DNA from 2 places in the Plantactinospora sp. BB1 genome. Region 1 is predicted to be linked to the other one. Evidence: riboswitches for the same ligand, from Rfam matches in the RefSeq annotation. Region 1 holds a riboswitch; the other holds the start of a gene.
The links. Region 1 has a riboswitch for cyclic di-AMP ahead of C6W10_RS34260 (NlpC/P60 family protein). Riboswitches for the same ligand answer to the same signal wherever they lie in the genome.
Positions count from the first base shown of each region.

Region 2: another riboswitch for cyclic di-AMP. It lies ahead of C6W10_RS35550 (hypothetical protein); the one in region 1 lies ahead of C6W10_RS34260 (NlpC/P60 family protein).

Region 1 is NZ_CP028159.1:7,797,927-7,802,242, reverse strand. Features, by position in the region: gene C6W10_RS34265 (N-acetylmuramoyl-L-alanine amidase) at 1-1,691, opposite strand, end outside; cyclic di-AMP (ydaO/yuaA leader) riboswitch at 1,978-2,118, shown strand; gene C6W10_RS34260 (NlpC/P60 family protein) at 2,257-3,171, shown strand; partial or broken gene dcd (dCTP deaminase) at 3,271-3,549, opposite strand; partial or broken gene C6W10_RS39820 (LAGLIDADG family homing endonuclease) at 3,745-4,316, opposite strand, start outside.
Region 2 is NZ_CP028159.1:8,097,252-8,101,567, reverse strand. Features, by position in the region: gene C6W10_RS35555 (O-acetyl-ADP-ribose deacetylase) at 1-346, opposite strand, end outside; gene C6W10_RS35550 (hypothetical protein) at 443-1,465, opposite strand; cyclic di-AMP (ydaO/yuaA leader) riboswitch at 1,469-1,602, opposite strand; gene C6W10_RS35545 (SDR family oxidoreductase) at 1,858-2,886, opposite strand; gene C6W10_RS35540 (polysaccharide deacetylase family protein) at 3,219-3,953, shown strand; gene C6W10_RS35535 (glycosyltransferase family 2 protein) at 4,073-4,316, opposite strand, start outside.

The DNA of each region.
Region 1 (4,316 bases):
GTGGCCCGGCCCGGCTTCGGCGTCGCGACCAGCCCGACCGTCCACTTCGCCGTGGGGTTGCTCCTCGGGTTGTGGAACCACGCCTTCTGCCCGAGATACCAGATCGCGGTCCAGTCGCCCTGCCGGCCGGCGAGCGCGTAGGTCTGCCCGGCCGAGGCCCGCGCGCCGTGGTCGGAGATGTGCATGGTGTTCGGGGTGCCGTCCGGGCGCAGCGCGATGTCGTTGACCAGCGGCGCGTCGGCGGCCGGGGCGCTGCGCAGGATCACCGACGAGGAGCCGCGCGACGGGCAGGGCACCCCGGCGGTGTCGCAGCCGGTGAAGGCCGGCCGGTTGGTGGCGAAGTCCGGGTCGATGGTGACCAGGCCGGCGGCCGGGATGCCGATGCCCCGGAACGGTGCCTTCAGCAGGTCGAAGTAGTGCGACCAGTCCCAGTACGGGCCGGGGTCCCAGTGCATGCCGCGCACGTTCGCCGGCAGGATGCCGGGTACGTTGTCGTGCCCGATGATGTGGTCGCGGTCGAGTGGGATGTCGTACCGGTCGGCGAGGTAGCGGACGAGCTTGGCGGAGGTCCGGTACATCGCCTCGGTGTACCAGGTGCCCTGGGCGGCGAAGCCCTCGTGTTCGAGGCCGATCGCCTTGGCGTTGACGTACCAGTTGCCGGCGTGCCAGGCCACGTCCTTGCCCAAGACATGCTGCGCGATGTGCCCGTCCGCCGAGCGGAGCGTGTACTGCCAGCTCACGTAGGTCGGGTCCTGCACCAGCCGCAGCGTGGTGTCGTAGCTGCCCTCGGTGTCGTGGATGACGATGTATTCGATCTTCTGCCGGGCGGGCCGGTCGGAGAGGTCGTGGTTGCCGTAGTCGCCGTCCCCGAACGCCTGGTAGGGGGCGGGGATCCACTCGCAGGAGATGTCGCGCGGGCACTCCAGCCCGTCCGGGCGGGGGGTGCCGGGCAGGCCGAGCCGGTCCAGCCAGGAGCGCTGCGGGGCGAGCCCCGGTCGGCCGGGCAGGGTGATCCGGTGGCCGTCGTCGGTGGTCCGGCTGGCGCCTTCGGCGATGGTCCGGTACACCTCGTCGGCGAAGGCCGCCGCGGCGTCGGCGCGGTCGCTGCCGGCGTACCGGGCCACCGCGCCGTACCAGGCCGCCGGGTCGCTGGCCGGGCCCGTCGGCGCGGCCAGCGATTTCTGGTACGACGCCAGCAGCGCCGCCCCGCCCCGGATGTTCGCCGCCGGTTGCGAGCGGAGCAGGTGCTCGTCGACTCCGGTCAGCGCGACGGCGGCGTCCAGGGTCTGTCCGCCGGGCGGCGCGTCGGCGCTCCGGTCGAGGTGTGGGCCGGCGGGTCCGGGTGCCGGGCGGGCGGGTCGGGCCTGGTCGCCGCGTCGGTCCTCACCGTGCTCGGGGTGCTCCGGCCCGGTGGCCAGCCCGGCGACGTCGGTGAGGTGCATCGGGCCGTACCCGCCGCTGGTGCTCGGCGTGCCGGCGTTCGTGTCCCAGCGGGATTCCAGATAGGAGACGCCGAGCAGCACACTTTCGGGTACGCCGAACTCGGCCGCGGCGGCGGCGTACTCCTGTTGCCGGCTGTCGGCGGACGCGGCGGTGGCGGGCGCGGGGCTGGCCGGCAGCAGCGCGGCGGCGCCGACGACTGCGGCCCCGATCGCGATTCTCCTGCTCAGCGGCTGTTTCGTGGGAAGCATCGAACCTCCATGAGCCGGGGGTGGGCCTGCTGATCACCCTCCACCCGGGACCGGTGCTGGTCAATACCTGCCGGCCAAGGTCGTCACTATGTAGGAATCTTTCACATATACCGAGTGTGATCGGCGGGTTCGATCCTTCGGTTCGGGGGTTCGAATGCTCCCACCGTCAGCGACCGATCCGATACATAACGAATCGACTCAGATCACGGGGTTGCGTTTGGATAACACCCTTCTCTAAGGTTGGGGACCGTCGAGCCGACGGCAGGCCGCCTAGCCGGGCGGCGACGTCTCGACACCGCCGAATCGTCACACTCAGCGAACCGGGGACCCGAGCTTCATGGGGTGAATCCGCGTCTCACGCGGTAGGGCGACAATCTTCCCGCCCGAACCCGTCAGCTAACCCGGTAGGCGGGCTACGGAAGAAGGAGTACGGACCCCGGTGGCTCCCCCTGCCCCGCCGCGGTCGCCATCCCTCCGATCGGCCTCCGCCGACGCCGGGAACGCGAAACCGCGCCCTCGAAGGTCCATTCTCGCCATCGCCCTCACGGCCCTGGCCAGCGCCGCCGTGCTGTTCACCGGCACGACGCCGGCACTCGCCGAACCGTCGGTGGCCGAGATCGAGCAGCAGATCGACACCGCCTGGCGCAAACTGGAGCCGGTCGTCGAGAGGCACAACGCCACCCGGCAGGACCTGACCGCGAAGAAGAAGCAGGCCGCCGCCCTGCAGAAGAAGATCGCCCCGCTCCAGTCGCAGATCGACGCCGCGATGAACCGGGTGAGCGACTTCGCCGTGGAGGCGTACAAGGGCGACAAGGCGTCCGCGGTCAACGCCCTGCTCACCACGAAGTCGCCGACCGCGCTGGTCGGCCAGCTCTCGGTGCTCGACCAGTTCGCGCGGCAGCAGCAGCGCGAGGTGCAGGCGGTCGTCGACCTCAAGAACAAGTACGCCGCCCAGAAGGCCCCGCTGGACCGGTTGGTCAGCCAGCTGACCAAGACCGAGGCGGAGCTGGCGGCGAAGAAGAAGGAGATCGACGCCGAGGTCGAGCGGTTGCAGAAGCTGCGGATCCAGGCGTACGGGAACGGCTCCGCCGGCCCGCTGCGGCCCGCGCCCTGCCCGGCGACCTACCCCGGCGGCCCGGCCGGCCAGGCGGTCAAGTTCGCCTGCGCCCAGATCGGCAAGCCGTACAAGTGGGGTGCCGAAGGCCCCAGCTCGTACGACTGCTCCGGCCTGACCCTGGCCGCCTGGGCGAAGGGCGGCGTCGGGCTGCCGCACAACGCCCGGGCGCAGCGCGGGCAGGTGAAGTCGGTCAGCCGCTCCCAGCTCCGCCCCGGTGACCTCGTCTTCTACTACGCCGACCTCAGCCACGTCGGCATGTACGTCGGCGGCGGATGGATCGTGCACGCCTCCCGGGCCGGTGAACCGGTGAAGATGAAGCGGATGGACGACGGCGAGATCCACAGCTTCGGCAGACCCGGCTGACGTCTCCCCGATCGACCGTGTCAACGGAGGAACCCCCGTCGCGCACCTGCGGCGGGGGTTCCTCTATTCGGTCCGTGTGGCCGCCGCGCGGGCGGGGCGTCAGCGGGTGGGCCAGGTGCGCCAGTTCTGCCAGGAGCGGCTCGGGGTGGGGCCGCGCTGCCCCTGGTAGCGCGACCCGTAGACCGCCGACCCGTACGGGTGGGCGGACGGCGACGAGAGCCGGAAGATGCAGAGCTGGCCGATCTTCATCCCGGGCCAGAGCCGGATCGGCAGGTTGGCCACGTTCGACAGCTCCAGCGTGACGTGCCCGGAGAACCCGGGGTCGATGAAGCCGGCGGTCGAGTGGGTGAGCAGGCCGAGCCGGCCGAGGCTGGAGTTGTGGGTCGGCACGAACGTCCGGCCGGCGAGGAACATCCCACGCGGATCCGCCACCTGGATGCAGCGGACCGGGACGGACTCCACGGGCCGCACGTCGTCGACCGCACGGAAACGGTGGAACCGGCCAGCCTTCTGTCGTGCGAGCTTCCGGGGCAGCCGGAAGACCGGTAGGTGTGGCGTGAACTTGACCTGGAACGCCACCCCGCACTCCACGCCGTTCAGGACCGCCCGCTTCTTCCGTTTCACCGGCCTCAGTCCGAGACTTGCGGCGAGTTCGACCACCGCGTCCGCAAGCCTTTCCTTGGTGCTGACGAACTCACAGCGGCCCAGATCGTCGATGTGGCCGTCGGTGTCCATGAGGCCCTGCAACAGCGCGGTGCGCTGGTCGACATCGGCCGTGAGGTACTCGGCCGGCACATGCTTGTTGCCGACGACGCCGAGTTGTTTGAGCAGGCTCGACAACGACCCGTTCGCCGAATACCGACCGCTGCTGGCGTCGCGTGTGTGGCCTACCCCGCCGATCCGGTACCGGTAGCGACCGCTGACCTTCGAGACCGGGTAGCCGGCACGTCGGATCTCGTCGAGAATCGATTCGTCGGCGCAGGTGAACTCGGCACTGTCCGATGTGCCGGCGCCGAGCCACGCACCGAGAACATAGGGGTCCACGAGCAGGTCACGGGTGGGGTAATGGACCGGCTCGGTGACGTGGATATGGTGGTTTCGCTCCTTGTCACCGTAGCGAAGATCGCCGGCAATCTCGGCGGTCG
Region 2 (4,316 bases), 300 kb from region 1:
GAAAGGCGACGCTGCGCGCGCCCACCTCGTCGGCGACCGCCAGGCAGCGGCGGTAGCAGGAGGCGAGCAGCTCGGCTTCGCCGTACCCGCCGCCCTCCCAGACCGGGCCGACGGTGTGGATGACATGCCGGACCGGCGGGTCGAGGTCGAACGCCGGGGTCGCCACCGCCTCGCCGGCTGGGCAGGGGGCGATCGCCCCGCCCGCCTCGGCGAGCCGCGGACCGGCCGCCCGGTGGATGGCACCGTCCACACCGCCGCCACCCAGCAACGACTCGTTGGCGGCGGTGACGATCGCGTCCACGTGCTCCCGGGTGATGTCGCCCAGCACGACTTCGATGGTGGCCATCCGCCGATGATGCCAGTCGACCGGCGACCTGTCCGCACAACACCACCGCCCCGTCACCTGAGCGGACAGGTGACGGGGCGGTGGCGTTGGCTCGGGCTACAGCATCGAGACGTGCACGTGGTCGGTGTGGTCACTCGGACCGCTGTAGGAACTCCAGCCCTCGTCCGGGAACCAGATCTCCTTGTACCAGATCACGTAGAGGATGCCGAGCCGGTCCGCGTTGCGGATCAGGAACGCGGCCAGGTCGTTGCCGTACTTCATCTGGTCGTCGTTGGCAGCCCGGCTGAACCCGGAGTTGCGCAGCGACCAGTCACAGGCCCGGCCCTTCGGATGCTCGAACGGCCCACCGGGCCGGAAGCAGCCGACGAACCTCTTGAAGCCCGCCCGACGCACCTCGTTGTACATGTGGAGCGTCCGGGCGGTGATGCAGCCGCTGGTGGTCGGGTCCTTCTTGTTGCACGGCAGCCCGGGGAAGCCGTCCGCCATCCCCGGCCCCGGCCGGGCGACCGGCGAGGTGGCCGCCACCAGCCCCTTGTCGGGGCGCGAGTTGCCGCCCACCAGGGCGAGCGCCTTCTTCGCGTCCGACTGCTGCTTCTGGATGATCTTCTCTTGCGCGGCCTGCTTGGCGACCTCCTCGTCGATCGCCTTCTTGGCCGCGCCGACCTCGTTGCGCGCCTCGTTGAGCGCCCGGAGCTTGCTGTTGTTGAACAGGTTCAGCTCGTTGAGCGCCGAGGCCCGCTCGATGAACGAGTTCGACGAGGAGTCGGACGAGTTGTTGCTCAACAGCATCGAGATGGCGCTGAGCTTGCCGCTGCGGTAGGACTCGGCCGCGATCTGGCTCGCCTCCGGCGTGAGCGCCGCCAGCCTGGCCTCCGCCTGCTTCAACTGGTTGCCGAGCTGCTGCTGCCGCCGCTGGGACTTGCTGCGCTCGGCCTTCGCCTCGGCGAGCCGCTTGCCGGCGCTGGCGAGCACGTCTCCGAGCACCGGCGAGTCGGCCTCCTCCTGGGGGGCCGGTTTCGGCGCGGGCGCCGCCGACGCCTCCGACGGGACCACGACCAGAGCTGCGGCGGTGAGCAGTGCCAGGGCAGTCGCCAGCCTTCGGCGTAGGGGTGCCCTCACATGTATCCCTTCCGTCGGCCGCCGACCGGGTTAGCTGACGGGTTCGGGATGGAAGTGGTCCCTACCGCTTGCGCGGATTCACCCCAGGGGTGCGTGGGTCCCCGGCTCGCCGGGTGGCGATTAGGCGGCGATCAGCGCCGGCACCACGCGGTATCCGGCGGCTATGAACGGCAGACAGCATACCCGGTTTCACTTCCGGAATGGCAAGCCCCGTTCGCGGGTAAAAGCGTTGCCGGACAACGACTATCAGTAATCACGGCGCGTCGGACGCATCGAAGGTCATGCTTTGTCCGCCATTATCGACTAGCTGCTGTCGGCTATTTACCAAGCGCGTTATCAACCGCCTGACGTGCGGAAACGTGTCCAGGTTGGTCGGTGGCGTGATTCCCCGGTCACCGTCGGCGCCAGGGCGTTGTGCCGAACAGCACACCGGCCACCGTACCGGCCGAGAGCAGACCCGCTGTCACCGCGCCCCGGTGCTGGGACAGCCAGAGTTGCGGACTCCGTGTCCGGTACGGCGTGTCGAACGAGCCGTGCGCGCCCCGGTCCACCCCGGTGCCGTCGTCGACCGGGTGCCACAGGTTCGCCGGTCGACCCCGCTCGGCCGGCTGCTCCGTCTGCTGGCCGGAGTACCCCGTCCGGGCCAGGTACCGGTCGAGCAGGCCGGGCACCAGCCGGTTGCCGAGGATGGTGCCGACCGTCGAGGCACCGACCCAGTACTCCCGCCGGCCCGGCCGGTCGGCCGCGTGCACGATGGCCCGGGCCGCCAGTTCGGGCTGGTAGATCGGTGGCACCGGCTGGGCGCGGTTGCGCAGCCGGGACAGTACCCAGTCGAACTGCGGGGTGTTCACCGCCGGCAGGTGCACCATGGTGAGCCGGACCGGGCTCCGGTCGTGCAGCAGTTCGCAGCGCAGCGACTCGGTGAAGCCCGCGATGGCGTGCTTCGCGCCGCAGTACGCGGACTGGAGCGGGATCGACCGGTAGGCCAGTGCCGACCCGACCTGCACGATCGTGCCGCTGCCGCGCGCCAGCATCCGGTCGAGGGCGGCCCGGGTGCCGTGGACGTACCCGAGATAGCAGACCTCGGTCACCCGCCGGAACTCCTCCGGTCCGATCTCCTTGAAGGGCGCGAAGACCGAGACGATGGCGTTGTTGACCCAGAGGTCGATGGGCCCGAGTTCGCTGGTCGCCCGCTCCGCCGCCGCCTCCACCTGGCGGTAGTCCGCCACGTCGGTCTCGATCGGCAGCGCCACGCCGCCGGCCGCCCGGACGTCCTCGGCGGCGCCCCGCAGGCCGGTGTCGCCCCGGGCCAGCAGGGCGAGCCGCATCCCCCGGCTGGCCAGCAGCCGTGCCGTTGCCCGGCCCACCCCGGCACTCGCTCCGGTGACCACCGCCACCCGCGCCGCAGGTCGCCGCCGCATCCGCTCCCCCGTCCCGAACCTCCCCGGTCGCCGCGCGCCGGCTACCCGGCCGACGCCCCGACAAACTCCCGGACGCCCTCCGTCGCCGGGCCGCCACGGCACGCCGGGCCGCAACGGCACGTGCGGACGGGGGCTCTGGAGAGGCGGAGAGGCGGAGCCGGGCAGGAGGCGGGCAGTCGGAGTGACCGGCCGGGCCACCCGTCCGGGTGAGGATGAACCCCGGCCGGGCGGGTAACCGCGTCCGCGACGCGGCGGGCGTCGTCGAGGGGTGCGGCGGACGACGGTGCGGCGGGTGACGGTGCGGCGGGCGTCCGCGATGGGTGCGGCGGGTGATGGTGCGGCGGGCGGAGGAACAAGTGCGCGGCGGCGCGGTACCGGCGGCGGCCGTCGGTGCCGCGTTGGCCGTCCAGGTGGTGCCGGCCGTGACGGTACTGCCCCGGGTACGGCTGCGGTTCTTTCCCCGGCTGAGCGGACGCGGCTCGCCGGGGCACGTCGCGCTCACCTTCGACGACGGCCCCGACCCGGCCTCCACCCCGCTCTTCGTCGAGACCCTCGCCGCACACCGGACCCGGGCGACGTTCTTCCTGCTCGGCTCGATGCTGGCCCGCACGCCGGAACTCGGGCTGGATCTCGTCGCCGCCGGGCACGAGGTCGCGGTGCACGGCTGGGCGCACCAGAACCTGCTGCTCCGGGGGCCGCACGCCACCTACCGCGACCTGGCCCGGACCCGGGAACTGATCGGGGCGGTGACCGGACGGGTACCCCGGTTCTTCCGCCCGCCGTACGGGGTGTTCAGCGGCGCCGCCCTGATCGCCGCGCGCCGGCTGGACCTGACCCCGGTGCTCTGGACCTGCTGGGGGCGGGACTGGACCCGGTCGGCGACCCCCTCCTCGGTACTCGACACGCTGCGCGACGGGCTGGCCGGCGGCGGCACCGTGCTGCTGCACGACTCCGACTGCACCTCCGCGCCGGGTGCCTGGCGGGCCAGCCTCGCCGCCCTGCCCCACCTGCTGGAGGAGTGCCTCCGCCGGGGCTGGCGGGTCGGCCCGCTCGGCGAACACGGCTGATCCGGCCGCCCGGCGCCAAGAGCGCGGGGATCAGGCTCAACCAGCGGTTCGCCCGGGGTGTGCCGGTGCCCACTGCCCGGCGGGCTCAGCCCACCCGGTCGGTCAACTCAACCAGTCGGTCAACTCACCCGGTCGGTCAGCTCCCCGGGTACCGCCTCGACCCGGCTGCCGGGCACGGCGGCCACCGGTGCCGACCCGGCGGCGTCGGCCGTCGGCCGCGACCCCAGCGGGTGCCGGACCCGGGTTACCACGCCGACGTGCGCCCGCCGCGCGGCCTGGAGCGCGGCGAAGAGCCCGTACGCTCCGCGACCGACCAGCCGGTGCTTGAGCCCGACGGCGCCGCCCGGCGGCTGGTAGCCGGCG